3 regions of the Dankookia sp. GCM10030260 genome follow, and region 3 is predicted to be linked to each of the others. Evidence: predicted binding sites of a transcription regulator. Region 3 holds the regulator's gene; each other region holds the start of a gene.

Region 1 (10,384 bases), on a different contig from region 3:
ACAGTCTGCCATCTATAGCCAATGTGCGGCCCTCGACACTCGCCGGCACGCCTCCGGCGCCCTCGCCAGCACCCGCCCAGCCGCTGCAGGCAGTCCGACCTGCTCCGGCAGCGCGGGTCCCGCAGAGCACCGAGACGCCTCGCCAGGCGCAGCCATCGAGCACGGAGCCGGTCGAGACATCTCCGCCCGCCGCCGGTCCTCCTTTGCCTCAAGTCATCAGTCCAGCTGCGGCAGCACTGAGGATGGGCGAGACCGAGCACGTTGCGATGAAGCAGGCCGGGTATGTCAGGGCAGCCCCGAACGGGAACTCCACAATCGTGCGCACAGCGCCGGGTGGTGCCAGGCTGCGAGTCTTCTCGAAGAACGCTGGATGGGTTCAGGTCGGGGAAGAAGTACCGTGGGGCTGGGTGTATTCCGGGCTGGTGGACCCGGTCCCGTAGGTTCGGGCTGTATCGCGCGATGACTGCGGCAAAATTTGGATGTTACAGACAGGCGGCGCTCGGGAATGCCCGGCCTTGTTCCACTTGTGGATCCTGCCCAGGACCGGTAGGCCGCAAGCCGGAGTAACCATTGTCGCCACGAGCCGCAGTCGGGCCTTCTAAAACGACCGCCTCCAGCACAGAGCACCCGTTTCACCTTGGCAACTCAACGTCCAGGATAGCTGGGAAGCTGACATAGGTGACGCGAGCCTCCAGGGCAGCTCAGCGCCCATCTCAGACGCTCAAGGTCGCCGCTCACCTTACCAGGAGCGAACATCAGATCGTTCGGCCCTGCTGGCTGAGGTGGGCGGAAAGCCGAGGTCTTCCGTCGAAACTCCGGCGCGAACGGAAGGAGTTTGAGCCTGGGCGGCTTATTAGAACGGCTGGGCGTGCCATGCTGCAGGACCGATCGGCGGCCCAGAATGCCCCTGGTCGGCGCAGCGCTTTCCGCCGTGACGGTGCGACGAGCGCATGAAGCGGCTCGATACATAGAGGGAGGACAAGATGACCGATGCCATAAAAATATATGGAATTCCGCAATCGCGGGTCGCACGCTGCGTCTGGATGGTGCGCGAACTTGGCGTGCCGCATGAGGTAGTGCCGGTGCACTACCGTGTCGCGCGTGAAACGCCGGAACTGCTACGGGTGAACCCGAACGGCCGCATCCCGGCCATGGATGACAACGGCTTTGCGCTGTTTGAATCCACGGCGATCAACCTCTATCTTGCCAAAAAGTACGGCAGTGGCAGCGCTTTGGTTCCTCGCTCCCTTGAGGAGGAGGCGCTGGTAACTCAATGGAGTTTTTGGGTAGTTGCGGAGTTGGAGAAGCCACTTGTGATGCTGTTGGTGAACGCCATCGGCTACCGCGTAGTGGACGAGGAGGCGCTCGCCAAGGCGCGGAGTGACTTAGACAGACCGTTGAGGGTGCTGGACGGCGATCTGTCCACTCGACCTTGGATGCTTGGGGACCGGTTTACGGTGGCCGACCTGAATGTCGCCTCGGTGCTCGATTGGCAACGCACGACAAAGCTCGACCTCTCGCCTTATCCGCATGTCGCCGACTGGCTGTCGCGCTGCCTTGGCCGGCCTGCCTTCAAGGGTCTAAGCCTCGGATAGCTGCCTGCAGAGTGCTTATCAGGAGGAAGCGCTAGGGCCGCTTCGGGCTGAACGCTGTGGTGCGGCCGACGAATAACGAAGGTCTGCTTTTGCCCGGTCAGCTCCGAAAGCCGCCTGTCCGCTCTCGGTCAAAAGCGGAACGGCGCCTGCGGTCAGAATCCTTGCCGGATATCGATGACGATCGGGCCAAGGTGATGGCGCTCTCCATCGGGAATTTATAGAGAACATGCGGAGCCCCCGCATGCCAGACCAAATCGTCATCACTGAGAAGACCAGCCAGGCGAAGGACGTGCGCGCTGCCGTCGGCGGCCGCTATGGGGCGATCCTGCCGGCCGAGGGTCACCTGTTCGACCTCCTCGAACCCGAGGAGGTCTCGCCGGACTGGAAGCGCTGGACGGCGGTCCTGCTGCGGCCGGATGGCCTCTATGGCACTAAGCCCGCCGCGGGCGGCAACAAGGCGCCGAAGCTCCAGGCCATCCGCGACGCGCTGCGCGGTGCAAAGCGCGTCTGGCTCGCCACCGACTGCGACCGCGAGGGCCAACTCATTGGCCAGGAAATCCTCGAGCATTACGACTATCGCGGAACGGTCATGCGCGTGATCTTCACCGCCCAGGACCCGCAGACCATCCGCGACGCCTTCGCCCGGGCCAGGCCGAATGCCGAGTATGCCCGGCTCTATGCAGCCGCCGTCGCGCGGCGGCAGGCCGACCAGATCTACAACCTGTCGCTGACCCGCGCGGCCACCGTGACCCTGGCCCGCGGCGGGCGGGGCGTCATCGGCGTCGGCCGGGTGAAGACCCCGACGCTGGCCATCGTCTGCAAGCGCGAGTTGGAGATCCGGAACTTCGTCCCGCAGGCCTATTTCGAGGTGGTGGCGACCGCCCAGGCCGAAGCCGGGCAACTTCGGATGCGGCATGCGCCCAAGGAGCGGATCCTGAGGCGCGAGGATGCCGAAGCGATCGCCGCGGCCGCTGAGGGCTTCGCCGGGCCGCTCGCGGTCAAGGTCGAGGATAAGCGGCAGGGGCCGCCGCGGCTGCATGACCTGCCGTCGTTGCAGAAGCTGTGCGGCTCGCGCTTCGGCTGGTCGGCCGCGCGCACGCTCGAAGTGGCGCAAGAACTCTATGATGGCCAGGGCAAGAAGGTCATCACCTACCCTCGCGCCGAGACCCGCTACCTGCCGGAGAGCCTGATCCCGGATGCGTCGCGGATCGTCGCCGGGCTGCGGGTCGGACGGGCCTTCAGCGAGATCCCGGTACCCGAGCCGCTGGTCATCCGTCGCGGCGCGGGCGGCCATTTCCACGACAAGGGCCTGGCCGGGGCCAGCCACCACGCCGTCATCCCCAACGTCAACACGGTGGACACGCTGCGGGAGGTCTGGCCGCGGCTCACGGGCGATGAGCGGCGGCTGTTCGACGTCATCGCGCGGTCCTACCTGGCGGCCATGATGCCGGACTTCCGCTACCGGCAGACCACCGTCACCCTCGATGTTCGGGGCTACCTGTTCCGTGCCGCGGGGCGGCAGCCGATCGAGCTCGGCTGGCGCACGGCCTTCCCCGATTGGCAGCCGGCCGAGGAGAAGGGCGAGGAGGCGCAGTTGCTGCCCGCCCTGCGGCACGGCGAGACAGCCACGCTGCGCGATGCCACGGTCGAGGACAAGGAAACCCGGCCGCCGCCGCGCTACAATGAGGGCACGCTGATCGAGGCGATGCAGAATGCCTGGCGCTTTGTCGCTGATGAGGCGCTGCAAGAGCGGCTGAAAGAGGCCAAGGGCATCGGCACGCCGGCGACCCGGGCCGAGATTATCCGCGGGCTCAAGGCACAGGAGTTCCTCGTCGCCGATGGCAAGCACATCGTGCCAACCGACCGCGGCCTGGCGCTCTTTGCCGTGCTGGAGCGCGCCGATCCGGCGCTGGTCGACCCCGGCGTGACGGCCCAGATGGAGCGCTTGCTCGACGAGGTGCTGGTCGGGCAGCAGGAGATGGTCGGGGCGATCGACGCCGTTTGTGCCCAGGCCAGCAGGATCATTGGGCGGCTGCAGGAGGGCGCCGGCGACGTGGACGCCAGGCTGCTGGGCGGTGTCGCCAGGGAAGCGGGTCCGGATCGGCCGCCGACGCCGGCGATGAAGGGCTTTGTGGAGAGCCTCGCCCGGCAGAAAGGGCTGAAGCCGCCCCGGGGCTACACGTCGTCCGGCGCCGCCTGCCGCGCCTTCCTCGACCAGCACGCGCCCAAGAAGGACGGAGCACAGGCGCAGGCTGATGTCGGGAGCGGGCGACCGTCGCCCGTTCGGAGGACTGTGGCGAACAGGCGCCCACCGGACCAATGTGCTGCCGATGTGCCGGCAGCGAAGGCCGCGTCGGAGCTGGGCGACAAACGCACCATGCCGGGCCGGAAGGCAGCTGTCCGGAAACGGAAAGCCAGCGCCGGGACACCACGAGCGACGCGACCCGGCAAGGGCGCGCCGGAGCTTCAGTCTGCCGATGCTCCCAAGGGCGATACACCGCTGCGCATTCCTTTCGGCAACAAGGAAGCGGCGCTTCAACTCGGTGCCCGTTATCGCACCGGCGGTTGGTACGCGCCGGCGGGTGTCGATCTCGTCAGCTTCCGCGAGCGCGGATGGCTGTGACGAGAGAGGCTGGAACTGGCTGATCGGGGAGAAGTGGTGTGGAACAACACCTGCATCGCATCGCGATCGTGACGCATGGGCGAGGGCTTATCGCTATTACTGATCAGGTTTGCAGCTGGGTCAGGCAGCAGGAGATCGTCACCGGCTTGCTCACCATTTGGTGCCGGCACACCTCGGCCTCGCTGCTGGTGCAAGAGAACGCTTCGCCGGACGTGCGGACCGACCTGGAAAGATTTCTGACGCGCCTTGTGCCGGATGGTGGCGCCGGCCGCTACCGGCATGCGGAGGAGGGGCCGGACGATATGCCTGCCCATATTCGAGCTGCGCTGACCCAGACGCAGCTGTCGATCCCCGTCGCCGACGGCCTGCCCGTGTTGGGGACGTGGCAGGGCATCTACCTTTGGGAGCACCGCCTAGCGCCGCACCACCGAGAGCTGGTGCTGCACCTATTGGGCGAGCGGACATAGAGCTTGGGGCTTTGGAGAGCGTCAGCGACGCCCATTGGGTGAGCAGTCGCTCCGCTAAATCCTGACCAGCCGGGCCGCATTAAGATCGAGCAAAAACAACGTGCTAGACCTTGTTGGTAAAGTCGGCCAACCCTCAAGGTCCGGAGACTCTTCGGCGTTTCGGAGAGAAAATCTGCCCTCGTTCCGGATCAGCACCATCAAGGTAGAGGCTGAAACCGGCCAGAAACTTGCGCCTCAGCGCAGTGTCCGTCTTAGGAGAGACAGGTTGTGAGGATAACGACTGGAGCAGCGGTAGGAACCCGGATACGAAATTCTCTGGGTGTCAGGAGATCGCTAAGGGCATCGACGGCGCCGGCCATCTCTAGGCCGGCGATGACCAGAAGAACGTGTGCCTTGAATGTCCGAACACGAAAATGATGCCGATGCCCCTTCAGCTACGCCCCGGCGTGGCGCCGCCAGATAGCGCTTGCACGACTGTGTCGATGCCGCCGCTCTTGCCATCCCCATCGAGCAGGGACCGCGCGCCGTCACTATCTCCGGATGCGGCTCTTGCAATCGCCAGATTGGTGATCACCCGCGGTGGCGCCATGGGCAGCCGGGCCAGCGGTTCGAGGATCGCCGCCGCCTCCTCTGACCGTCCGACAAGCAACAGGGACATGGCCAGGTTATTCGCTACGCCCACGCCGTTCGGTGCCAGTGCGAAGGCTGCGCGATGGCTCCGCTCCGCCTCGGCATGGCGCCCGAGGAGATCGAGGGCAACGCCATGGCCGTCGAGAGCTCCGACGTCCCGCGGTGCCGCGGCCAGTACTCTCTCGAATATCTCCAACGCCTGCGCTGCCGCGCCGGACCGCAGCCGCAGGCGACCCAACTGAACCAGCAGTGCGGGGTCGTCGCGCCGCCGTTCGATCGCCCGGCTCAGCACCTGCTCAGCCTGCGCGAGACTGCCGTTGCGGATCAGGGCGGCGGCAAAACGGGCCTGCACATCGGCTTGGCCTGGCTCCGCCGCGGCGGCCGAGGCGTACATCGACAGTGCGACGTCGGTCTGGCCAGAAGCCTCGGCCGCGGCGGCGACCCGAAGGCGGGAGGCGCCGTCGTACTCGCGCGTACCGGCTGACTGCGGTCCGGCGCAGGAAACAAGCATGATGGCAGCCAAGGCAGGCCAGATGGCAGCCGCGGTGGATTTTGCCCAGGTCATTGCGGCGCTCCAAGGGTTTTGCCGAGTTCGAGGACCGAAGGCCCGATCAACGCGATGAAGAGGGCGGGCAGGATGAACAGGATCAGTGGACCGATCAGCAGCGCCGGCAGCCGGATCGCCTTCTCTTCGATGCGGAGCATCCGCTCCTGCCGCATATCGGAGGCGAGAACTCGCAGGGCCTGGGCCAGAGGTGTGCCATAGCGCAGGGTCTGCGACAGGGTGGATCCCAGTCGCTTGAAGCCTTCGATATCGGTGCGCTCCGCCATCCGTTCCAACGCCATCCGCCGGTCGGGCAGCATGCGAAGTTCCTGTACTAGAATGTTCATTTCCATGGCGATCGCCCGGTTGGACCCCGCCATTTCACGTGCGACCCGGTCCACCGCCGTTTCCAGGCCAAGTCCTGCCTCCGCTGCGACCACCAGCAGGTCCAGCGCATCCGGCAGCCCTTGACGCAATCGGTTCTGGAACGGCCCCCGCAATCGATTGATCATCCAGTTCGGACCCAATACCGCAATGGCAAGCGACCCGGCGACCACCTTGCCTCCGTCCAGGCGATCCAGATCCATCGCCACGGCCAGGACGCAACCCGCCAACGGCAACGCGCCCAGAAGCACAGCCTTGGCGCCGAGGAAGATCGGCACCGCGCGTCGCGCATCGAAGCCCGCAGCCATCATCGCGCGCTGGAATCCGTCGACCTCCTTGCCGGAGATGATGGCGCTATCGCGCAGGATCTCGCCGAGCCGCAGGAATGGCTGCAGCAGTCCCGCTGCAAAGCTTCCTGCGCTGCGTGCGCTGCCGGTGTGCTCCCCCGCTCGCACCACGTCGCGCAGTCGGCTGCTCAAGTCGCTCTCCTCGGCGACATGCGCCAGCAGCGCCGCGGCCAGGACCGCGAGGCCGATTGCGAGACCGGCGACGCCGGCCGCCAACAACAGCGTCGGCAAGTCGGGCAGGGCCGGCATCAGTCCCGTCCTGCCTGGCGGATCAACCAGCGTATCGTCAGGACCCCCAGAAGCATCATGCCGAGGCCAATCATCGCCATGCGCTGGCCGGTTGGGTTCTGGGTGAAGGCTGCGATGTAGAAGGGTTGGATGAAGGACATGGCCAACGCGGCGATGAAGGGAAGCACCACCAGCAGTCCGGCCTGCGCCTTCGCCTCCCCGGCCATCGCCTTGGCTCGTTTGGCCATCGCCACCCGCTTCCGCACCATGTCGGACAAGTTGTCGAGCGTTTCGGCCAAACTTCCACCGGTCTGCGACTGCAAACCAAGCGTGACCGCGAGGAAGGCGTACTCTGTCAGGCCGGTGCGCTCGTGCAGGCGCACCAATGCGGCTTCAACCGGCCGCCCAATGGCGATGTCGCCGACCACGCGGGCGAACTCCTCCTTGGTCGGGGAGGGCATCTCCCGGCTGATGTTGCGCAACGCTTCAGCCAATGGCAGGCCAGCCCGGATAGCGCGGACCATCAAGCCCAGCGCGTCCGGAATCTGGCGGAAGACCGCTTCGCAATAGCGGCTGTGCTGCCAGCGGAACACAGAACGCACGGTCAGGACGCCAGCAACCGGCCCGGCCGCCAGACCCAGCGGCCGGCCAAGCATGCTATCCAGCCACCATGTCGCAAGGCAGGCCACCGCGGCGCTCAGCAGGAGGATAAGGGGCCACGCTACGACCTGTTCCTGCGGGATGTCGGGATTGAAGCATAGGATGCGGAAGATGCGCATGCGCAGCGGTCCGTGGGTCGACCGGCCAACCCTGATGCTGGGCAGGGCCGTTGTCGTCTCGGCAGCCTGAGACAGGCCCCGGATGCGTTCGCGCAACCGCTTCTCGGCCCCCGCGTGGACGAGTGCCAGGGCGCCGAGGATCAGACCAAGCATCAGCACCGCGGCAAGCGCAAGAAGAGGGCCATCCCGCATGGTCATGCCTCGCGCAATGCGTTCATCCATGCATCGCCGAGGCCGAAGTACTCCAGGCGTTCGTGGAAGCCGGGACGAATGGCGGGCGTGACCCATCGGCCACGGATGCGGCCGGTAGCGTCCTCGCCCTGGTACTCGAAGACGAACACCTCGTTCATCGTCACTACCTCGCCTTCGAGGCCGCAGACCTCCGAAACCTGCAACACGCGCCGGCCGCCATCCCGCATCCGCGCAACCTGCACGATGATGTCGACCGCGCTGGCGATCTGCGTGCGGATTGCGCGGCTGGGCAGGCTGCTCTGGCCCATCTGCACCATGTTCTCGATGCGGATGATGGCGTCGCGGGTAGTGTTGGCATGGACGGTGCAATACGATCCGTCATGCCCGGTGTTCATCGCCTGCAGCATGTCGAACGCCTCGGCGCCGCGCACCTCGCCGACGATGATGCGGTCGGGGCGCATCCGCAGCGCATTCTTGATCAGATCGCGCTGGGTAATCTCGCCGCGGCCCTCCAGGTTCACGGGCCGGGTTTCCAGCCGCACCACGTGCGGCTGCTGCAACTGCAACTCGGCCGCATCTTCGATGGTGACGATCCGCTCACCATGGTCGATCATCCGGCTCATGGCGTTCATCATGGTGGTCTTGCCAGACCCGGTGCCGCCGGAGATCACCACGTTCAGTCGGCAGCGTGCGGCGATCTCCAGCACCCGCGCCACCGCCGGCGACATCGAGCCGCCCGCCGCCATGGAATGGAGGTCGACCTTGCGCCTGGCGAATTTGCGGATCGAGATGCACGCGCCGTCGATTGCCAACGGCGGGAACACCACGTTGACACGGCTTCCATCCGCCAGGCGGCAATCGACCAATGGACTTGATTCGTCGACCCGCCGGCCGACAGTCGCCGCCATCTTCTGAGCGATCGCCGCGAGCTGGGCGGCGCTGCGGAAGCGGACCGATGTCTGCTGCACCTGCCCCCGGACTTCGATGAAGACCTTGTCCGGACCGTTCACCATGATGTCGCTGATGCTGTCGTCCTGCAGCAGCGGCTCGAGCGGCCCATAGCCGACCATGTCGTCGGCCAGTTCCTCGGCGATGCGCGCCTGCTCGCGTGCCGAGATCTCAACGCGCTCGCGGTTGGCGATCTCGTGTACCAGCACCTCGAGCTGCGCCCGCAGCGCTGCCGCGGGGAGCTCGGCTGCAACCACCGGGTCCACCCGCTCCATCACCTGCACCCGAAGACGTTCGATCGGCGATGGTGCCTCTCCGCTGGCGATCGGACGCACCGGTGTCCCGACCGGTGCCGGCGTCGGGACGGAGCTTGGCTCCGACTCTGCCGCGATCTCCTGGCGGCGGCCGAAGGGGCGCCTCATCCGCGGCGCCGTCCCAATAGCCAGCCGAACAGGGATGACGAAGCCTTTGTCGCCTGCACGGTGGCGATCTCCCGCATGAGCGGCGCCAGCGCTCGGCGCAAGGCAACGCTCTCACGGATGGCCGGACGGCCGAGGTTGGCGGCACGGGGCAGCTGCCGCGGCAGGTCCGGGATCACCACATCCGGCACTGCTCCAAGTCCCTCCTCGATCAGCCTTAGCTTGAGGCCGCCCGGCATGCCGGCGCGATTGAGCGCGACCATGGCTCGGGTGCTACCGGCCGTGCCGATCAGCTTCCGCATCGCCAGCGTATCCCGGATGCCGGCGATATCGGGCCCCAGCACCAGGACGCAGTGCCGTGCCGCAGCCAGGGCGATCCGCTCTGCCGGGCCTGGCGGCATCGGCAGATCGACGACCACGTAGTTCGAGCGTTGGCGCAGCATCTCGAGCACCCGCCGCATCCCCACTTCGGCCGGCTGCGGCATGGAGTCCATCGGCTCCTCCGCCGCGATCAACCGCAGCCGATCTTCGATCGGGATCCCTGCGCGTTCGAGGAACAGGGCATCGACACGGTCCGGCTCCTCCAGGGCCACGCGCAGCCCAGTGCCGGGCTGAACGCCCAGCATCATACCGGCGGTGCCGCCACGAAGATGCAGATCGAGCAATGCCACATGGCCGCGGCTGTTCTCGGCAAGCTGAAGCGCCAGGTTGACGGCGATCGTGGTGGCACCGCAGCCGCCGCGTACGCCGCAGACCGCGATGACCTGGCCGCCCCGGGCGGCAACACCTGCCGCGGCCGCAGCTGCCTCGCCGGCGACCTGGGGGCCGAAAAGCCGTGACACCGTGTCGCGCGTCAACGGCTTATGGACATATTCGGCAACACCGAGGTCGCGGGTCAGTTGGCGGTAGAAGCCGATCTCGGTCTGCTCGCCGACCACCAGGACCCGCACATCGGGCGTGCAGACCGCCGCCAGGGCCTCGAGCGCATGCACCGGATCCGCGGCACCGGAGATATCGACAATCAGGATGATCGGCGTCGGCTCACGTTCGAGGGCGCGGGTCGCGGTGCGGATGTCGCCACGGCGGAGCTGCAGGCCGCCGAGCATGTCCGGCAGGCCACCCCGCAGCGCGGCCTCGCTGGCCTCGTCCACGACGAATGCCACGCATGCCGGCCGATCGCCCGCCGGCCTCGCGGCTCCCGGCGAGACGGCGAGCGCTTCGCGCAGCG
Region 2 (10,384 bases), on a different contig from region 3:
GGCAGGCGCCGCCAGCAGGCCACGCCGCCGCATCAGACCGGCCCCGCCGCGGTGAAGCCGCCATCGACCACGATCTCGGTCGCGGTGATGTACTTGGCCTCGTCGCTCACCAGGAACAGCACGGCATGGGCGATGTCCCAGCCGGTGCCCATATGCCCCATCGGCACGCTGGCATTGCGACGGGCGATCAGCGCCTCCGCGTCGTTGGCGCCGAGCTGGCGCACCAAGCGGTGTTCAACCAACGGGGTGTGCATCAGCCCCGGCACCACGGTGTTGCAGCGGATACCCTTCTTCGCATAGCCCATCGCCACCGACTTGCTGAAGGCGATGATGCCGGCCTTGCTGGCGGAATAAGCGCTGTGCACGCGGCCCGTCCCCATGCGCAGCCCGGCGACGGACGACAGATTCACCACCGCGCCGCGCCCTTGCGCCTCCATCTGCGGCAGGACGTGCTTGCAGCCAAGGAAAGCGGATTTCAGGTTGAGGTCGATCTGCGCGTCCCAGGCCTCCTCCGTCATGTCGACGGGGCCTCCGGGGGCGGAGCCGCCGACATTGTTCACCAGGATGTCGATGCGGCCGAAGCGGGCGATGCAGTCGGCGACCGCAGCCTCGACCTGCTCCGCCACCAGCATGTCGCAGCGATGCGCGACGGCGGTGCCGCCCTCGGCCGCGATCAGGTCGCGCGTTTCGGCAGCGGCGGGTTCAGTGATGTCGATGCCGTAGACCTTGGCGCCGGCGCGGGCCAGCAGCACCGCAGTTGCCTTGCCGTTGCCCCAGCCCGGTCCCACCGAGCCGGCGCCGGTGACCAGCGCCACCTTGCCATCGAGCCTGAACACGATCGTCCTCCGTGGTTTCTTCTTGCGGGATGGCAAGGCAAGGTTGTGGAAGGAACAAGTCTTTCCTTTCCAAACCCCACCTATGCATTTTCTGGGTCTGGCACTTGCGGTGCGGCGATTGCCTGACCCGGAAAAACGGATGCAGGGTCCGGGGAGCACGCCTCCTCCCCGGCCTTACCTCAGGCAGCCGTATGGCGGAACATGATCTTTCGCGCTTCCTCGTCCATCTCCGCCTTGAAGGCATGTCGCGTCTTGATAGCCTCGGCCCGCGCCGCGGCCGGCCTTGCATTGATCGTCGCTAGGTGCCGCTTGACGTTGCCCAGCCTGTCGAATTCCTCGGCACCGAGGACGAAGCCGCCGAGCCGTTCCCAGCCCCAGGCCGCCATGTCGACAAAGGAGTAGCTGTCGCCGACAAGCCACTCGCGGCCTTCCAGCCTGTCGTTCAGGATGCCCCAGTGGCGCTTCGCCTCGAAGGCGTAGCGCGTCACGCCATAATCGTTGCCGGCGGGCGCGAAATTCTTGAAGTGGACATACTGGCCCGAATACGGGCCGATGCCGGAGGCGATGAACATCAGCCAGGACAACGTCTCCCCGGCGAAGTCCGGCTTCGGCAGGAATTGGCCGGTCTTCTCCGCCAAGTACAGCAGGATGGCGTTCGAATCGAAGACTGGCTTGCCGTCGTCGACGATCGACGGCGCCTTGGAATTCGGGTTGATCGCCACATAGTCCGGGCTGAACTGGTCGCCCTTGCGGGTATCGACCGGGATCGCCTCGTAGGGCAGGCCGCTCTCCTCAAGGAAGAGCGCGACCTTCATCGGGTTCGGTGCGGCGTTGTAGTAGAATTGCAGCATGGGTGGCCTCCGGGTTCGGGTGGCGGATGGGAGCGCACATGGCGCTCTCCCGCAAGCCACCCGTCATCTGGCTGGCGCCACCGCCGGTCGCGCCGCTGTGTCCCCCGCATGCACTCGCGGTCCATCGCGTTGATCGAGCAGCCCTTGGTCTCGATGCCGAGGACGGCGAAGACGCGTTCGCTGGCACAAGTCAACAGGCCGGATGGACGAAAGCAGCCACGCCGGTTTCGACATCAGCCTCCGGCGTGAAGCGCCATCTGCTGTCTACGGGCATTGCCAATGCATGTGGCCTGATCACCTGCCCGCTACTGTAGATGCCATCGGCCAAGCGCGGAGCGTGACGCAAAGCTGCGCCGCCCGTAGGGCATCGCATCGGATGACGGCCAAGCCGCCGCCGTCGTGCGGAGCAGCCGCCGCTGCGGAGCATGAGCTTGCGCGGCTGACGACACCGGTTGGACCGACGGCTGCTGGACCTCGCATGGCTGTCCATCCGTCAAGATGGCAGATTTACTGCCGGTGTCCGGACGACCGCCTGTGCGGCGCACAATGCTGCAGTGCGGCGTGAACCAGAATGCGTCTCATGCGCTGCAGCGCGACAACAATCACATGGAGACCACGATGAAGCGAATGATCCGCCGGGCCGCGCCTGCGCTGCTGTTGCTTGGCCTCGCCGCGTGCCAGCAGGAGGGTCCTGCCGAACGCGCCGGCCGCAGCCTCGATCGCGCCGGCCAGAGCGTGCGCGACACCGTGGATCCCCCGCGCGGGCCGGTCGAGCGGCTTGGTCGCTCGGTCGATCGCGCAGTGAACTGAACGGCGTCAGATGTGCCGTTCAGGCCCGGCGTGATCCGAGAGGGGCTCGTGCCTCTCGCCTAGGCCGATCATGTCGTGCAGCACCGCCGCAGCGAGCGATGGCGTGAAGGGTTTGGCCAGAAAACGAGACCCATCGACCGCCTGGCCATTCTCGGCGCCACCGTAACGGCCTGAGGCGTAGACCACAGGCAGTTGCGGCCGGATCACCCGTGCAGCACGCGCCAGCGCAAAACCATCCGAGCCGCCGGGCAGGTTGATATCGGTCAGCATGGCGGAGATGTCGTCGCGGTCGCAGACCAAGGTCAGCGCCTCTTTTGCATCGGCCGCTTCGAGAACCTCGAATCCGCCATCGCTCAGCGCATCCACCAAGGTGAGGCGCACCAGGAAGTCATCTTCCACAACGAGCAGTACGGGTGAGTCGACCTGCATTACCTGAGTTCCCTGCCTCGCATTAGGCAAGCGCGGATGGTCGGCTCCGTTGCTGCCATCCTATGTGACGAGCGCGTGACTTCCAGATCAGGTCCGCGCTGATCGCAAGCGTACCGGTCCACGCAGCATGCACCCTGCATGCGAGTTTCCTGTGTGGGTCTCATGAATCGGCAGACATGCCTTTGCCCTGAGCCGGGATCGCCCGGCATTGCGACAGGAGCGATACGATCGTCGGGCTGCGATGAACGTGATCGGCCGTCACCAAGCGGCAGCGTCGTGTTATTGTGTCCAGGCCTCGGCCACGTTCAGCAGCGTGGCGCCATTCTGGCGATCGCGCGCTGCCATGGACCCGGCGCAGCCCTGGTCAGCCAGCACTGGGGAGCCGGGCGCCGTGACCTCCAGCTTGGCCCGGACCCGGCACAGCACGCGCCGGGTACTGGCCGGGGAGCCGCCATGCCAGCGCGCCAGCGCGGCAGTCCAACTGCCCGTTTCGGAATGCCAGCGGTGCAACAGCCCGCCAGCCCAATCGGCCGCACGCTCAGCATCCAACGGCCAATCGCTGTTGCGCGCATGCACTCCTGCATTCACCTGGACGCAGCCCGCCATGACCGAGGCACCGCCACGCGCAGCGGCCAACAGGGCGCGGGCCTCGGCCGGGCTCTCGGGAAACAAAGCGCGGCCACCGATGTTCAGCGCATGGGCGTGCAGGCCGCTCTCGGACAGGGCAATGGCCACCATCAGGCCGTCCGGCAGGCCGTGGATGTGTTCCGCACGCCGGGCCGCGGCCAGACAGGCCGCACGCGGCGAGGCCTGCACCGGCTCCATCTGGACGGCATGCGCCAGGCGCGGCGCCGGCAACAGGTCGTCCGACGAATCTGGCAGCCGTGGACCGCCATGCCGCAGGGCTGGGCGGGCATGAAGCCGCTTTGGCTTGGCGCGATAGGCGGCAGGCTTGCCGCCCCGGCCGGTGAAAGGCTTTACCGTGGACTGAACAGCCGGGGACGAATCGTGCGGAGCCGCCATGGCCGAGGCGGTCGCCAGGGCTGCGGCGAGAAGGGCAAGGCTCAACACCCGGGCCGCTGTCGCGGCTCGAGGTCCTGGCCCCGGAGGCAGGGCGCCCCGCAACTCGCGCGGGAACGCCGCTGAGGGTAGCCGGGGGTCACCCACCGGCTGGCCGTTCGCGGACGTCATCGCGAAGCCGGTATCATGCCGGAAGCGCTACGGCAACCGCATGGGGCAGAACGGGCCCCGCTTGGCCGGTACCGGTCCCGGCATTTTTTGCGCGACGCCGCCGCAATGCGGACCAGATGCAGCAGCAGGATGGTGCCGAACCCGGGAGTGAGACGTCCCATGCGCCGCCTGTCCCGTCGTGCGCTGATCGCCGCCCTGCCCATGCTGGCCGGGCCAGGGACTGCGCGTGCCCAGGCCGCCGCCAGCTATCCCGCCGTGCCGGTGACGCTGGTCGTGCCCTTCTCGGCTGGCGGCGCCGCCGACATCGCCGCGCGGCTGCTCGTCGGCCATGTCCGGCGGCATCTGCCCAACCCACAAGGCGCGCTGCTGGTGGAGAACCGGCCCGGCGCGTCCGGCGCGGTCGGCACGCAGTTCGTCGCCAGCGCCAAGCCGGATGGCCAGACGTTGCTGCTTGCCCGCGTCGCGTCCTCCGCCATCCTGCCGGCCATCGACCCGCGCACCGGCTACGCCTGGGACGATTTCACCATGCTGGGTCTGCTCGAAGAGACTCCGTTCGTGCTTTGCGTCAGGGCGGACTCGCCCTGGGACTCACTCCGCGACCTGCTCGCCGTGCTACGCGAACAGCCAGGGCGCATCAGATTCGCCACCACCGGAACGGCAACGCTGCTCGACCTTGGCGTCCGTCACCTGTTCGCTACAGCCGGCCTGCCGATCGACGCCGCCCTTGCCATACCGTTCCGCGGCGGCGGTGACGCGGTGGCCGCGTTGCTGGACGGACGAGTGCAATTCCTCGGGACCAATCTCAGCGATGCCCTGCCGCCGCTGCGGGATGGACGGTTGCGCGGCCTGGCGATCGGCACCCACGAGCGGCTGCGGATCCTGCCCGCGGTGCCGACGGCGCGGGAGGCCGAAGTACCTGGCTTGGCCGACGTGACCGGGTGGAGCGCGGTATTCGGCCCGGCGGCGCTCGAGGACGTGCCGATGCGGGCCTGGACCATCGCGCTTGCCGCATTGCGCGACGACAAGTCATGGCAGGACGGTGTCCGCGCTGCCGGCGGTGTCCCGCGTCTGCTCGGACCCGAGGAGACCCGCGCCTATCTGCGCGGCCAAGTAGCGTTATACCGGGATCTCGGCCGCCGGCTTGGGCTGCTCTGAGGCGGCTTCATAGCGGCAGCAAGCGCCGTGGGTGGCCTGTGTCCACCGGGTCACATCGTTGCCTGGCTGCTGCGGCACTTGGGAACGTGAAAGGCATTTGAGCCGCGTTCGCGCCACTAGGGACGGGTTGCGGGTCGGCGTGGCCTGCACCGGGCAGACGCCGATGGGTGCTGCACGCGCACAACCGCAGGCCGGAGTCCTCTCTTGCACCGCATCCAACGCGCATTGCCTTGGCCTGATGCAGCGCCGCGCACCGGAATCGGACCGCTGCTGGCCGTCGTGCTCGGCGTCACCCTGCCCAGCCTGGTCGCAGTTGCCCTGGTGATCATGGCCAATGGCGGCGACTTCGCCTATGGGATGGACGGGCCTTACATCCACATGGCGATGGCGGACCAGATCCGGCAGGGCAATTATGGCCTCAATCCCGGGGAACCAGCCTCGCCCAGCTCTTCGATTCTCTATCCCTTCCTGCTCGCGCTGCTCACCCCGCTGCCCTTCGGCGCGGCAACCAGCCTGGTCTTCTGCCTCGCCGCCAATGCCGGCTCGGCGGTGCTGCTCTGTCTGATCGCAACGGAATGCGGCATCCGGCTGCGGGCCGTGGCGCCCGGCTACCTCGCTGCCATGGCGGCAGCGCTCTCGCTCGGCCTCAACCTGGTCGGCTTGGCCATGGGCGGGTTGGAACACGCGCCGCAGGTCACCTTCAGCCTCGCTGCCCTGCTTGGCCTGGTGCGCGTTTGCCATCGCGAGCGGGCGGATGCCTGGTGGATCGCCGCCCTGGTCCTGCTGCCGTTGCTGCGGTTCGAGACGGGGTCGGTAACCCTCAGCTGCGTGCTGGTGCTCATGGCGCTCGGTCGCTGGCGGCTGGCTGCCGGGATAATGGGGCTGACGGTCCTGGTGCTGGGCAGCTTCTTCGGCACGATGCATGCGCTCGGCCTGCCCGCCTTGCCGCAATCGGTGCTCGACCGGTCGATGGTCGCCGGCACCGGTGCGGAAACCGACTGGCGGCGTCTGCCGGGTCGATTGGTCTGGATCTTCTACACCAACCTGCGGGTGAACCTGCTGAGCCATGGCGGCGCGCATATCCTGCTCGGCGTGCTGGTGGCGGGCTGGGGCACGGTGATCGGTCTCGGCGCGCCGGTCGCGCCCTTCCGCTGGACCCGACCCCTGGCGGGCTTCGACGCCCGCGACCGCGCGCGGATCGCTGCGGTGATACTGTTCAGCTGCGCCGGCTTCGCGCATCTCCTGGCCGGCAGCCTGGTCTCGATCTCGCGCTACGAGATCTACGTCATCTTTCTCGGCCTCGGTGCCATGCTCGTGGTCTTCGACCGCCCGGCGGAGGCGCTGTTCAGCCGTTTGGGACCCTGGGCCTGTGCTGCGGTTTGCGCCTCTTTCCTGATCGGTGGCGCCGGCTACACGCTGCGCAGCATCGACGCGGTAAAATCGGCCCAGGCGCTGCACGCGACCGACGACCAGATGGCCCGCTTCGTCACCGAATACTGGCGCGGGCCGGTGATGGTGACGCGCTGGGGCCGGATCAACTGGCACAATCCTTATGTCGTGGCGCCGATGCCGGCACCCTCCCGGGCCATCCCGGAATCGGTGCAGATCGCCCAGGCCGAGGCCGAGGCGGCCCGGCGCGGGATCGGCCTCGCCCTCCTCTTCGACGGCGGCGGCACGGTGGAACCGCCGTCCTGGCGCCCGGTGGCGCGGCTGGCGGCGCGGCGGATCGGTGCCGGGGAGACCAATTTCGGCATCACCCTCTATGCGGTGACCGAAGCCGATGTGCCGCGCATCCAGGCGGCGCTGCGCGATTTCGCGCCCAGCGTCCCACCGATCACCCTGCTGGAGATGCGACCCTGACCGGCCGTGACCAACCACTCCGGCCTGGCGCCGGCAGCCCTTGCCACCGGCAGCGTTCCCGCTAGCCTCGCTGCAACGCGAGGAGCGGTTCGATGGACGGCATGACTTCCCCCACCACCCAGCAGGCGGCGCTGGCGGCGCGCTACGGCGCCGCCACGCCACCCGCCGGCCCCTGGAACGCCACCATTGCCGGCATGGTCGAGCACCGCTCGGTCCGCGGCTACCGGCCCGACCCGCTGCCGCCCGGCACGCTGGAGACACTGGTCGCCGCGGCGCAATCCGCCGCTACCTCCTCGAACCTGCAGACCTGGTCGGTGGTCGAGGTGGCCGACTCGGCGGCCCGCGCAGTGATGACCGAGGTCGCCGGCAACCAGCAGCACATCCTGGAATGTCCGCTGTTCCTGGTGTTCCTGGCCGATGTCGGACGCAACGAGCGAATGGGCATCGCCGAGGGCAAGCCGCTGGAGGGCACGCCTTTCCTCGAAGCTTTCCTGGTCGCCTCGATCGACGCAGCGCTGGCGGCGCAGAATGCCGTCGTGGCCGCCGAAAGCCTGGGCCTCTCGACTGTCTATATCGGCGCGTTGCGTAACGACACCCAGCGGGTGGCGGCGACGCTCGGCCTGCCGCCGGGCACTGCCGGAGTCTTCGGCCTCTGCGTCGGCTATCCGAAGGCCGGGGCGGAGGGCGAGGTGAAGCCGCGCCTGCCGCAATCCACAATCCTGCACCGCGGCCGCTACGATGCCTCCGGCGAGACGGCGGCGCGCGCCGCCTATGACGCCGAGATGAGCGCCTTCTCGCAGCGGAACGAGATGGCGGCGGATACCTGGACCGCACGCGTCATTGCCCGCAACGGCACCATCAAGGCGCTACGCGGCCGGGACATGCTGGCGGCGGCGCTACGGGCGCTGGGCTTCCCGCTCAAGTAGCGGCACGGCAGCCAGGGCCACCATGGCCCTGGCTGCCGGCGCCGGGTGGGGCTACCGCCCACGCCCGGTCCTGGACTGCAATTCGTCGATCCGCTTCGAAGCATCGGCCTTGCTGAGTCCCGGGTCGAAGGCCTCGCCGGCCTCCTCGCTGAGCGTCTTCAAGTAGCTGGCCTGGGCACCGGTCATCTTTTCGTCACCCGTGGTCCAGTCGTCCGGGTCCTTGATGGTGTTGGACCCGGGCTCCGGGTCGAGCTTGGGATTCTCGGGCGCGTCATGGGCCGGGGCAGGGTGTTTCGCCATGGGTCGGGCTTCCTTTGCCGATTGGGTGTTCGCTTAACGTTCACTCTGGCATCGCGTTGCCTGCCGCCGCATTCGATGTGCATGTTGCGTTGCAGCAAATTTATATGCTGCGACGCAGCGAAACTCACCTCCACGCTTCACGCTGGTCATGAAGCCGCACCACGCGGCGTCCCTGAAGGACCCGCATTTTGTTCCCCCGCCGCATCGCCATCGCCGATCTCGTCCGCCGCAGCCAGGCCATGGCACAGGGCGCCGGCTTTTCCGTTGGCAGCCTCGGCGGCGTGCCGTCCGGCGACGGCGCGCTGGCGGAGGTAAGTGGTTTCGGCAGCAATCCCGGCGAGCTCCGCATGCTGGAATTCGTCCCCGATGCGCTGCCCGCCAGGGCGCCGCTGGTCGTCGCCCTGCATGGCTGCACCCAATCCGCCAGCGGCTATGACCGCGGCTGCGGCTGGTCGGTGCTGGCGGCGCGCCAGGGCTTCGCCCTGCTGCTGCCGGAACAGCGCGCCGCGAACAACGCAAACCGCTGCTTCAATTGGTTCGAGCCGGGCGACAGCCAGCGCGACCGGGGCGAGGTCGCCTCGATCCGGCAGATGGTGGCGCATATGATCAGCCAGCACCGGCTGGACCCGACGCGGGTCTTCGTCACCGGCCTCTCGGCCGGCGGCGCGATGACCTCGACCCTGCTGGCCACGTATCCGGAGGTCTTCGCCGCCGGCGCCATCCTGGCCGGCCTGCCGCATGGCGCGGCGCAATCGACGGCGGCGGCCTTCGAGGCCATGGCGACCGGCCGGCCACGCCCGGCGGCCGAGCGCGCCGCGGCGGTGCGCGCCGCCTCGTCGCATCCCGGTCCCTGGCCGCGCGTGGCGGTCTGGCACGGCGATGCCGACACCACCGTCCGGCCGCCGAATGCGGCGGAGATCGTCAAGCAGTGGCAGGCGCTGCACGGGCTGGACGCCGCCCCCGAGGCCGGCGCATCGCTCGGCCGGGCGCATCGCGTCGAGGTGTGGCACGGGCGGGACGGTATGCCGCTGCTGGAACACCATGCCATCGCCGGCATGGGCCATGGTGTGCCGATCAGCACCGGGGGGGCGCCGCTCGGCGAGGCGGCGCCCTTCATCCTCGACGTCGGGGTCTCCTCCACCACGGCGATCGCCGGCTTCTTCGGCCTGGGCGCCGCCACGCAGCGGGCCCCCGCGCCGCAGACCGGGCGGACGCGGCCCGGGACGCCGGAGACCGTGGCGCCGCCGACGCCCGTGCCGGCGGATGCAGGGTCACCAGGGTGGCTCAACCGGATCATCGCCATCGGGCGCGACAGCAGCGCCCAGACCGCCGCCGCTGCCGCCCGGTCGCAATCCGCGACACCACTGGCGGGACCGCGCGGCTGGCTCGGGCAACTGCTGGCGAACGAGCCTGAGCCGTCGAAGGCCCGGCCGCAGCCGGACGAGGCGCCGGCAGCCCCTGCCCGCATCGGCCGCATCGCCCCGGGCCCGATCCTCCGCCGCGCGCTGCGTGCCGCCCGCCTGCTGGACCGCTGACCGCGCCGGCGGCATCCTCACCGCCGAGCACGAGGAGAAACGTCATGCGGCACCGCAACCTGGGGCGCAGCGGCATCACCGTCCCGCCCATCGTCTTCGGTGGCAATGTTTTCGGCTGGACCTTGGACAAGGCGGCGTCCTTCCGCATCCTCGACCGGCTGTCCGAGGTCGGGCTGACCGCGATCGACACCGCCGACGTCTATTCCGCCTGGGTGCCGGGCAACCAGGGCGGCGAGTCAGAAGCGATCATCGGCGAGTGGCTGGCCGCCCGCGGCAACCGCGCGAAGCTGACGATCCTGACCAAGGTCGGCATGCAGGTGGGCCCGCGCGACGCCGAGGGGAACGGCCCGAAGCACGCCGTCGGCCTGTCGCGCCGCTGGATCATGGCCAGCGTCGATGCCTCGCTCAAGCGGCTGCGGACCGACGTCATCGACCTGTACCAGGCGCACAAGGACGACCCCGAGACGCCGCTGGAGGAAACGCTTTCGGCC
Region 3 (10,384 bases):
AGGAGCGTGCGACGCGAGGTCATGAACGATTCTCCCATGCTGCATTGGGCAGGGCCGGGCGACCGACCATGCCTGGGAATGAGCCTAGGCCCGGCCGCGCGGTCCTCGCCACATCATCCGGCACTCGCTAGAACCGCTACGCGCCCTTGGCGCCCAGCACAGGATCACAGCCGATGCCGCTTCCCGATTTCGCCAGCTTCAGCGCCGGTCTTGCCGCGGGGCATGGCCAGGTGCTGTGGCGCGAGCGGGTGGCGGATCTCGACACGCCGGTCGGCACCTTTCTCAAGCTGGCGCATGGCAAGCCGAACAGCTTCCTGCTCGAGAGCATCGAGGGCGGCGCCGCCCGCGGCCGCTATTCCGCCATCGGGATGGAGCCGGACCTGATCTGGCGCTGCCGCGGCGGCCGGGCGGAGCTGAACCGCCATGCCCTGGCCGCGCCGCATGCCTTCGAGCCCACCGAGGGCGAGGCGCTCGACAGCCTGCGCGCCCTGGTCGCCGCCAACCTGATGCCGCTGCCGGCCGGGCTGCCGCCGATCGCCACCGGCCTGTTCGGCTATCTCGGCTACGACATGGTCCGGCTGATGGAGCGCCTGCCGGCGAAGAACCCCGACGTCATCGGCATCCCGGACGCGGTGCTGATGCGGCCGACCCTGGTCGCCGTGTTCGACCACGTGCGGGATGCGCTCAGCCTCTTCACCACGGTCTGGCCGCTGCCGGGACTCGACCCGCAGGCCGCCTGGGACAGTGCCCAGGCGCGGCTCGACGAGGCGGAGGCGGCGCTCGACCGCCCGCTGCCCCGCCCGGCCGCGCCGGTCAGCCTGCCGACCCTGCCGGAGCCGTCCAGCAACTTCACGCGCGAAAGCTTCGTCGCCGCGGTGGAGACGGCGAAGGAGTATATCCGCGCCGGCGACTGCTTCCAGGTGGTGCCGTCGCAGCGCTTCTCGGTGCCCTTCGCGCTGCCGCCCTTCGCGCTCTACCGCGCGCTGCGGCGGATCAACCCGGCGCCCTATTTGTTCTTCTTCGACTTCGGCGGCTTCGCCGCGGTCGGCGCCAGCCCGGAGATCCTGGTGCAGCTGCGCGACGGCACGGTCACCGTCCGCCCGCTGGCCGGCACCCGCCGCCGCGGCGCGACGCCCGAGGAAGACAAGGCGCTGGAGGTCGAGCTGCTGGCCGACCCGAAGGAGCGGGCCGAGCACCTGATGCTGCTCGACCTCGGCCGCAACGATGTCGGCCGGGTCGCGGCCATCGGCAGCGTCAGGGTGACCAGCCAGTTCCAGATCGAGCGCTACAGCCAGGTCATGCATATCGGCTCCGAGGTGCAGGGCCGGCTGCGCGACGGGCTGACCGCGATCGACGCGCTGGCGGGCGGTTTCCCGGCCGGGACGCTGACCGGCGCGCCCAAGGTCCGCGCGATGGAGATCATCGAGGAGCTGGAGCCCTCCCGGCGCGGGATCTATGCCGGCGGCTTCGGCTATTTCGGCGCCGATGGCGGCATGGACACCTGCATCGGCCTGCGCACCGCGCTGGTGAAAGACGGGGTGATGCATGTGCAGGCCGGCGCCGGCGTGGTCGCCGACAGCGACCCGGTGGCGGAATACGAGGAGACGAAGCAGAAGGCCCGCGCCCTGTTCCGCGCGGCGGAGGAAGCGGTGCGCTTCGCCGCCGGGCGGAAGTAGACGGCGCCGCCGCGCCGGCATTGACAGCCGCCGACGCAGGCGGCCCGATGCCGGCAACGGAGGACACCGCCCATGACCCGCCCCTGCCCCGGCCCGCGCGCCGTCACCGGCAAGCCCGGCTGGACCGCGCCGCCGAATTCCACCGACTGCCACATGCACATCTTCGGCCCCTATGGCCGCTACCCGCTCTCGCCCGGCCGCGGCTACACGCCGCCCGAGGCCAGCATCGCGATGTACCAGGAGATGCTCTCGACCATTGGCCTGACCCGGACGGTGGTGGTGCAGCCGAGCATCTACGGCACCGACAACGACGTCTCGCTGGATGCGGTGGCGGCGCTGGGCGCCGACCGGGCGCGGGCCGTGGTGGTGGTGGACGACAGCTTCGATTTGGCCGCGCTGCGGGCCATGGGGGCGCGCGGCGCCTGCGGGGTGCGGTTCAACGCCGTCTCCGGCAACGGCACGCCGCTGGACCAGCTGGAAGCGCTGGGCGAGCGGCTGGCGACCCTCGGCTGGCACCTGCAGCTCTATGCCCACAGCGCCGAGATGGTGGCGCTGGAGGGCGTGCTGGCGCGGCTGCCCTGCCCGGTGGTGATCGACCACATGGGCGGGGTGAAGGCGGCCGAGGGCGGCATGGCCAGTCCCGGCTTCCAGGCGATGATCCGGCTGCTGGAACGGGGCGCCTGGGCCAAGCTCTGCGGCTACCGGTCCTCGGCCGCCGGCGCGCCCTATGCCGACGTGGCGGGGATGGCCCGGGCCATGATCGCCGCCGCGCCCGACCGCTGCGTCTGGGGCACCGACTGGCCGCATCCCTCCCTGCTCAGCCCCGAGGAGGTGCCGGACGACGGCGTGCTGCTGGACGCGCTCGGCGTCTGGGCGCCGCGGGACGACCAGCGGCAGGCGATCCTGGTGGACAATCCGGCGCGGCTCTACGGGTTCTGAGCCGCTCGCCGCCGGTGCGCGGCGATACAGACGCCAACTCCCTCTCCCGTGGCAGCCTGCCGGCACCACGGGAGACGGTTCATGTCCGGCCGGCCAAGCTTTGCGTGCCTGATCCTTGCTTGGCTCCTCGCCGCGCCGCTTGCCGGCCGGGCCGACACGCCCGCGGGCGGCTGGGACGGCTGGACCGACCTCGGCGGCCCGGTGCTCGACCAGCCCCGCTGCGTCAGCTGGGGGCCCAACCGGCTGGACTGCTTCGCCCGCGGCACCGCCAATATCCTCTACCATGCCTGGTGGGACGGCCAGGCCTGGGCCGGCTGGGAGGATCTGGGCGGCGTCCTGCTCGAAGCGCCGAGCTGCGTCAGCTGGGGCCCCAACCGCATCGACTGCTTCGCCCGCGGCCCCGATGGCAGCCTGATGCGCCGCTGGTGGGATGGCGCCCAGTGGCAGGGCTGGGAGGATCTGGGCGGCACCCTGCTCGATGCACCGGATTGCGTCAGCTGGGGGCCCGACCGGATCGACTGCTTCGGCCGTGGCACGGATGCCGCGCTGTGGCACCGCGCCTGGACCGGCGCCGCCTGGGCGGCGTGGTCCAGCCTTGGCGGCATCATCTTCGAGCGGCCGAGCTGCACCGCCTGGGGCGTCAACCGCATCGACTGCTTCGCCCGCGGCGGCCAGGGGGCGATCTACCACCGCTGGTGGGACGGTGCGGCGTGGGGCGGCTGGGAAAGCCTCGGCGGCATCCTGCTGGAACAGCCGGACTGCGTCAGCTGGGCGGCCAACCGGATCGACTGCTTCGGCCGCGGCACCGATGGCGCGATGTGGCACCGCTGGTGGGACGGCACCGCCTGGGGGGGCTGGGAAAGCCTCGGCGGGCTGATCTTCGACGCGCCGAGCTGTGCCGCCCCCGCGCCCAACCGGCTGGACTGCTTCGCCCGCGGCAGCGGGACCGGCCTCTACCACCGCTGGTGGGACGGGCGGCAATGGAATGGCTGGGAGAGCCTCGGCGGCGCCTTGCTGAACCCGCCGGACTGCACCGCCACCGCGCCGGGCCGGGTCGATTGCCTCGGCCGCGGCCCCGGCCTGACGGTCTTCCACCGCCGCTGGCCGGGCTGACGCGGGCGAAGACGCCCTTGCCCGGCGCCGCGCCGCCGATTACTGTCCGCGGCATGTCCAGGGACACAGCCCCCGTCGCGCGATTTTGGTACCGCTGGTATTCACCGGCGGCCTGAGGACCTCGCGCACAGCAGAGACACCCCCGAAGCCGCCACCCGTTGGCGGCTTTCGCGTCTCTGGACATCCCCGCGAATGCAGCCGGCCCGGTGACGGCCCCGACCACCAGGAGGCCAGCATGCAGCGCAGCGATTTCGACTTCGACGTGATCGGCGGACCCTCCGGCCCGCCGCTCTTCCCCCGGCCGGCCCAGCAGCCCCCGGCACCGCCCAGCACGCCCGCCGAGCGTGCGCTTGACCCGGCCGCGCACCGGTCCGAGAGTCCCGCGTCATGATCCTGCTGATCGACAATTACGACAGTTTCACCTTCAATCTCTACCACTTCCTGGGCGACCTGGGCGTGGAGATCGAGGTGCGGCGCAACGATGCCATCACCAGCCAGGAAGCCCTGGCGATGCGGCCGGACGCCATCCTGCTCTCGCCCGGTCCCTGCACGCCGAATGAGGCCGGCATCTGCCTGCCCCTCATCGGCGCCGCCGCAGCGGCCAGGGTGCCGTTGATGGGGGTCTGCCTCGGCCACCAGGCGATCGGCCAGGCTTTCGGCGGCACCGTGGTCCGCGCGCCGGAACCGGTCCATGGCAAGGTCTGGGACATCCACCACCGCGGCACGGACCTGTTCACCGGCCTGCCCGACCCCTTCCGCGCCACCCGCTACCATTCCCTGGTGGTGCGCCGGGACGACCTGCCGGCGGCGCTGGAAGCGACCGCCTGGACCGCGGACGGGCTGGTGATGGGCATGGCGCACCGCGACCTGCCGATCTGGGGGGTGCAGTTCCACCCGGAGAGCATCGCCTCCCAGCACGGCCATGACCTGCTGCGGAACTTCCTGACCATGGCAAAGGCCAGGGTGCCGGCGTGAACTCGCTGAAGCCGATCCTCGGCCGCCTCGCCGCCGGCGAGCGCCTGGCCGAGAGCGAGGCCGAGGCCGCCTTCGGCATCATCATGGCCGGCGAGGCGACGCCCGCGCAGATCGCCGGCCTGCTGATGGCCATGCGGGTGCGCGGCGAGACGGTGCCGGAGATCACCGGCGCGGTCCGCGCCATGCGGGCCCGGATGGCGGCGATCGAGGCACCGCCCGGCGCCATCGACATCGTCGGCACCGGCGGCGACGGCTCGGGCAGCCTCAACATCTCGACCGCGACGGCGCTGGTGGTCGCGGGCTGCGGCGTGCCGGTGGCCAAGCACGGCAACCGGGCGCTATCCTCAAGGTCGGGTGCGGCCGATGCGCTGGCGGCGCTCGGGGTCAACCTCGACGTGCCGCTCGACCGGCTGGAAGCGGTGCTGGCCGCGGCCGGCATGGTCTTCCTCTGGGCGCCGCGGCACCATGCCTCGATGCGTCACGCCGCCGGGCCGCGGGTCGAGCTCGGCACCCGGACCCTGTTCAACATCCTCGGCCCGCTGTCGAACCCGGCGCGGGTCAAGCGCCAGCTCACCGGCGCCTTCGCCGTCGAATGGCTGCGGCCGATGGCGGAGACCCTGGCCCGGCTCGGCACCGAGGCGGCCTGGGTGGTGCATGGCCAGGGGCTCGATGAGATCGCCCTGTCGGGGGAGACGCATGTTGTCGCCCTCGATTCCGGCCGGATCCGCGAATTCGTGGTGGCGCCGGAGGATGCCGGGCTGCAGCGCGCCCCGCCCGAGGCGATCCGCGGCGGCGAGCCGGCGGAGAACGCCGCCGCCCTGCGCGCGTTGTTGCAGGGCGCGCCTGGGGCCTACCGTGACATCGTGCTGCTCAACGCCGCGGCCGCCCTGGTGGTGGCCGGGCGGACCGCCGATCTCCGCGCCGGTGCGGCGGTCGCGGCCCGGGCCATCGACAGCGGGGCGGCTTCCGGCGTACTCGCCCGCCTGCAGGAGGCAACCGCCCCATGACCCCCATTCCCAGCCACGCTGCCGAGCCATGAACGCCCCCCATATCATCGCGCCCGACCTCGAGGTGCCCGACGTCCTCGCCCGTATCCTCGCCGACAAGTACGAGGAGGTGCGGAGCCGTGCCGCGGCCACCCCGCTGGCCGAGATGGAGCGCCAGGCCCGCAATGCGCCCAAGCCGCGCGACTTCGTCCGCTCGCTCTGCGAGGCGGTGGCCGATGGCAGGGTCGGGCTGATCGCCGAGATCAAGCGCGCCTCGCCCTCCGGCGGGCTGATCCGCGACCCCTTCGAGCCAGCCAAGCTGGCCGAGGCCTATTGCGCGGGCGGCGCCACCTGCCTCTCGGTGCTGACCGACACGCCGTATTTCCAGGGTACCACGGACCACCTGAAGCTCGCCCGCGCCGCCTGCCCGCTGCCGGTGCTGCGCAAGGATTTCATGGTCCACCCCTGGCAGGTCTACGAGGCCCGGGCGATGGGCGCCGACTGCATCCTGCTGATCATGGCGGCGCTGACCGACGAGCAGGCCGAGGAGCTGGAGGACCTGACCCACAGCCTCGACATGTCGGTGCTGGTCGAGGTGCACGACCAGCGCGAGCTCGACCGCGCGCTCGGGATGAACAGCCGGCTGATCGGCGTGAACAACCGCAACCTCAAGACCTTGCAGACCGATCTTGCCACATCGGAGCTGCTCGTGCCGCAGGTTCCGGCCGACCGCATCCCGGTCGCCGAGAGCGGCATCCGCACGCCCGACGACGTCCGCCGCATGGCCGCGGCCGGTGCCCGCTGCATCCTGGTGGGCGAACACATGATGCGCCAGACCGATGTCGCCGCAGCGGCGCACCAGCTCGTCCACGCGCTCTAGCGGCATCGCAGAACAGGGGCACAAGCCATTGAGTGGCCTCACCCATTTCGACGAGCATGGCCGGGCGGTCATGGTCGACGTCTCGGCCAAGGCCGAGACCGACCGCGTCGCCGTCGCGCGCGGCCGGGTGGTGATGGACCCGGCCACCCTGGCCCGCATCCAGGAAGGCACGACGGCCAAGGGCGACGTGCTCGGCGTCGCCCGTCTGGCCGGGATCATGGCGGCCAAGCGGACCAGCGACCTGATCCCGCTCTGCCACCCGCTGATGCTGTCGAAGGTGACGGTCGACCTGGTCGCCGTCCCGCCCGGCACGGTGGAAATCGAGGCTCTGGTGAAGGTTGGCGGGCGCACCGGAGTCGAGATGGAAGCGCTGACCGCCGTCACGGTGGCGGCGTTGACGGTCTACGACATGTGCAAGGCGATCGACCGCGGCATGCGCATCGAGGCGGTGCGCCTGGTGCATAAATCGGGCGGGAAATCCGGCACCTACGAGGCGGAGTGACCAAACCGGGCGCGGCCCGCGCCATGGGATATGCCGCAGGATCAAGGGGTTCGGGGGAAATGCGATGATCTCGGTCGAGGAAGCCCGCCGCCGGATCCTGGAGGGGCTTTCGGCGACCCCGGCCGAGACGGTGCCGCTGGCAATGGGCTGGAACCGCATCCTCGCCCGGCCGGTCCGGTCCCGCGTCACCCAGCCGCCGGCCGATGTCTCCGCGATGGACGGCTATGCCGTCCGCGCCGCCGAGGCGCTGGAGGGCGCGCGCCTGACGGTCATCGGCGTCGCCCCGGCCGGGCATCCCTTCGCCGGGACGGTCGGCCCGGGCGAGGCGGTGCGCATCTTCACCGGTGCCTTCGTCCCGCCCGGCGCCGACGCCATCCTGCTGCAGGAGGATGCCGCAGCCGGGGATGGCCAGGTCCGCGTCACCGAGACCGTCCGTCCCGGCCGCTGGATCCGCGCCCGCGGCCTCGATTTCGCCACGGGCGAGGAATTGCTGCCGGCCGGCAAGCGCCTCACCGCGCGGGACATCGGCCTGGCCGCCGCCGCCAACCATGCCTGGCTGGCGGTGCACCGGGCGCCGCGCATCGGCATCCTGGCGACCGGCGACGAGATCGCCCTGCCCGGCGACCCGATCCCCGAGGGGGGCATCGTCAGCAGCAACGCCCATGCCCTGGCCGCCCTGGTGCGGGCCAGCGGCGGCGACCCGCTGGTGCTGCCGATCGCCCCGGACGACCGCGAGGCCATCGCCGCGGCCGCCGTCGCCGCCCGGGCCTGCGACATGCTGGTGACCACCGGCGGCGCCAGCGTCGGCGACCACGACCTGGTGCAGGCGGCGCTCGGGCCGCAGGGCTTCGCGCTGGATTTCTGGCAGATCGCCATGCGGCCGGGGAAACCGCTGATCTGGGGCCGGCTCGGCGCCACGCCGGTGCTGGGGCTGCCCGGCAACCCGGTCTCCGCCATGGTCTGCGCCGTGCTGTTCCTGATCCCGGCGATCGCGCGGCTTTCCGGCCTGCCGGGCGAGCCGCCTCGCACCATCCGCGCCCTGGCCGGGGCGCCCCTGGCGGCGAACGACCGCCGCTTCGACCATCTGCGCGCCACCCTCGCCACTGGCGCCGATGGGCAGCCTGTTGCCACGCCCTTCCCCCAGCAGGACAGTTCGATGCTGAAGGTCCTGTCGCGGGCGGAGGGGCTGATCCTGCGCGCGCCGCTCGCCCCGGCGTTGCCCGCCGGCGCGGCGGTGGAGGTCATCCCCTTGGGCGATCTCGGAATTTGAATGCGTATCCTATGGAAAACCGTTTGACCCGACGCGGAGAACCTACGTAGAACACTCCGACTCGGTTGCCCCTTTGTTCCCGCGTCGCGGGAGGGGCGCGGCCGCGGACGGAGGCGATACGGTGCTCACGCGCAAGCAGCACGAGCTGCTGATCTTCATCGACAAGCATCTGCGCCAGACCGGCTTCTCCCCCTCCTTCGAGGAAATGAAGGAGGCGCTGAAGCTGAAGTCGAAATCGGGCATTCACCGCCTGATCACGGCGCTGGAGGAACGCGGCTTCCTGCGCCGCCGCGCCCATCGCGCCCGGGCGCTCGAGGTCATCCGCCTGCCGGAGAACATGGCGCCGCGCCGGACGGCGGAGACGACGCAGCCGGCCGCGCCGCGCGACCCGGCCCTCGCGCCGAACGTCATCCGCGGCAATTTCGCCGCCAACCCGTCCGGCGTGCCGAAATCGACCGAGGCCGCGGCGGTGCATCTGCCGCTCTATGGCCGCATCGCCGCCGGCCTGCCGATCGAGGCGTTGCGGGATTCCGGCAACAGCGTCGAGGTCCCGGCCACCCTGCTCGGCGGCGGGGAGCACTATGCGCTGGAGGTCGCCGGCGATTCGATGGTCGAGGCCGGCATCCTGGACGGCGACACGGTGATCATCCGCCGCGGCGACACCGCGGAGAACGGCTCGATCGTCGTCGCGCTGGTCGACGAGAACGAGGTGACGCTGAAGCGGCTGCGCCGCCGCGGCAATTCCATCGCGCTGGAAGCCGCCAACCCGCGCTACGAGACGCGGATCTTCGGGCCGGACCGCGTGCGGGTGCAGGGCCGGCTGATCGGGCTGCTGCGGAAGTACTGACCGGCGGCGGCGCCGGGTCAGGCGCCATCCGCCAACAGCCCGGCCGCCCGCAGGAACAGGGGCGCGGCCGGGACCATCCGGCCGGCTGCGGCGGCGATGAAGCCGGCCAGCGCCGCCTCCGGCACCGCCCGCAGTTCGGTGTACTCGCCGCAGCCGGTGGCGGCGTGGCGGGCGGCGACCTCGGCGAAGCCGGCCGGCGTGTCGAGCAGGAAGGCCAGGTCGTGCACCCCGGTCGCCGCATGCTCGACAAGCGTGACGGCGCGGCACCCGGTGATGCGCCCCCAATCGAGGCCGACTTCCTCGGCCAGCTCGGCCCGCAGCTGCCCGACCACATCCACCCGGTTGCCGACCACGGCCCCTGCATCGACGCTGCCGGCAGGCGGGGTCTGCCAGAGCCCGGCCTCATAGGTCGCGCCGCGCTGGCGGCGGCCGAACAGGATGCCGTCCGGCATCCGCAGCACGCCGCAGACCGACAGCGGCCGCAGCCGCAGCGCGGCCGCCAGGCCAGGGTCGGCATAGGCCGCCACCACCAGCCGGTAGGCCACCAGCTGCCCGGCGATGCGGTCCGGCGCGAGTTCGCTGACGGAGAACACGCGGCCGTCGAACAGCCGGCCGCCGGCGCGGCCCTGCGCGGCCGCCCAGGCGGCGGCGATCGCCGGCTCCAGCCCGGCCGGCACCGCGACGCTGCCGGGGAGCAGATCCACCCTGATGTCCGGACCGACCGGCATCGCGCGATAGTCCGGCTGCATCCGCCTTGCCCCTATTCGACCGGTGCCGGCGGATCCTGCGAGGGCGTGCCGCGCGGCACCGGCACCGGCGGCACCCAGGGGCGGGTGCCCCGCGCGGCGCGGTCGCTCAGCACCCGCGCCCCGCCCGGCTCCAACCATATGGCGTGGGCGCCGTTCCGCCACACCGCGAAGCGGTCCACCACCTGGGCGGCGCAGCGCCCGCGCACCGGTTCGGCCGAGACCACCAGGGCGGCGCCGGCGCAGGCCTCGGCCGGCGGCGCGCCGCGCAGCAGCACGGCCACGGGTGCCGCCGGCCCCGTGCGCAGCGTGCAGGCGCCGGCCGTGCAGGCGAGCCTGCCGTCGGCCAGTTCTCCGGTCTTCGGCAGGCCCGCCGCGGCCGCCGTGCCGAACAGCCGCAGCCAGCTGTCCCGCGTCAGGCCGGAGGCACCGGACAGCCGCTGCAGCGCC

What was found. Region 3 encodes LexA, which represses DNA repair genes until DNA is damaged. Its sites were predicted from a motif close to TGTTCTANNTANGTTC; they were not measured.
Region 1: ACFQS7_RS28750 (type IA DNA topoisomerase) is a predicted target of LexA. The motif match lies at 1,807-1,822, and genes of this name have one in related genera.
Region 2: ACFQS7_RS07705 (DUF3072 domain-containing protein) is a predicted target of LexA. The motif match lies at 8,385-8,400, and genes of this name have one in related genera.

What each region holds. Positions count from the first base shown of each region.
Region 1 is NZ_JBHTDE010000028.1:11,283-21,666, reverse strand. It holds gene ACFQS7_RS28760 (SH3 domain-containing protein) at 1-440, shown strand, start outside; gene ACFQS7_RS28755 (glutathione S-transferase family protein) at 984-1,595, shown strand; gene ACFQS7_RS28750 (type IA DNA topoisomerase) at 1,837-4,218, shown strand; gene ACFQS7_RS28745 (secondary thiamine-phosphate synthase enzyme YjbQ) at 4,257-4,685, shown strand; gene ACFQS7_RS28740 (tetratricopeptide repeat protein) at 5,116-5,880, opposite strand; gene ACFQS7_RS28735 (type II secretion system F family protein) at 5,877-6,839, opposite strand; gene ACFQS7_RS28730 (type II secretion system F family protein) at 6,839-7,819, opposite strand; gene ACFQS7_RS28725 (ATPase, T2SS/T4P/T4SS family) at 7,792-9,159, opposite strand; gene ACFQS7_RS28720 (CpaE family protein) at 9,156-10,384, opposite strand, start outside.
Region 2 is NZ_JBHTDE010000002.1:270,706-281,089, reverse strand. It holds gene ACFQS7_RS07755 (Bug family tripartite tricarboxylate transporter substrate binding protein) at 1-33, opposite strand, end outside; gene ACFQS7_RS07750 (SDR family NAD(P)-dependent oxidoreductase) at 33-836, opposite strand; gene ACFQS7_RS07745 (glutathione S-transferase family protein) at 1,016-1,687, opposite strand; gene ACFQS7_RS07740 (hypothetical protein) at 1,726-2,001, shown strand; gene ACFQS7_RS07735 (hypothetical protein) at 2,249-2,497, shown strand; gene ACFQS7_RS07730 (response regulator) at 2,504-2,926, opposite strand; gene ACFQS7_RS07725 (hypothetical protein) at 3,206-4,117, opposite strand; gene ACFQS7_RS07720 (Bug family tripartite tricarboxylate transporter substrate binding protein) at 4,277-5,272, shown strand; gene ACFQS7_RS07715 (hypothetical protein) at 5,552-7,132, shown strand; gene ACFQS7_RS07710 (NADPH-dependent oxidoreductase) at 7,225-8,058, shown strand; gene ACFQS7_RS07705 (DUF3072 domain-containing protein) at 8,110-8,358, opposite strand; gene ACFQS7_RS07700 (alpha/beta hydrolase family esterase) at 8,547-9,893, shown strand; gene ACFQS7_RS07695 (aldo/keto reductase) at 9,938-10,384, shown strand, end outside.
Region 3 is NZ_JBHTDE010000008.1:145,103-155,486, reverse strand. It holds gene ACFQS7_RS22205 (ABC transporter substrate-binding protein) at 1-23, opposite strand, end outside; gene trpE (anthranilate synthase component I) at 174-1,676, shown strand; gene ACFQS7_RS22195 (amidohydrolase family protein) at 1,749-2,615, shown strand; gene ACFQS7_RS22190 (hypothetical protein) at 2,697-3,728, shown strand; gene ACFQS7_RS22185 (hypothetical protein) at 3,964-4,119, shown strand; gene ACFQS7_RS22180 (anthranilate synthase component II) at 4,116-4,703, shown strand; gene trpD (anthranilate phosphoribosyltransferase) at 4,700-5,710, shown strand; gene trpC (indole-3-glycerol phosphate synthase TrpC) at 5,739-6,569, shown strand; gene moaC (cyclic pyranopterin monophosphate synthase MoaC) at 6,598-7,071, shown strand; gene glp (gephyrin-like molybdotransferase Glp) at 7,136-8,341, shown strand; gene lexA (transcriptional repressor LexA) at 8,463-9,188, shown strand; gene ACFQS7_RS22150 (NUDIX hydrolase) at 9,206-9,892, opposite strand; gene ACFQS7_RS22145 (ComEC/Rec2 family competence protein) at 9,949-10,384, opposite strand, start outside.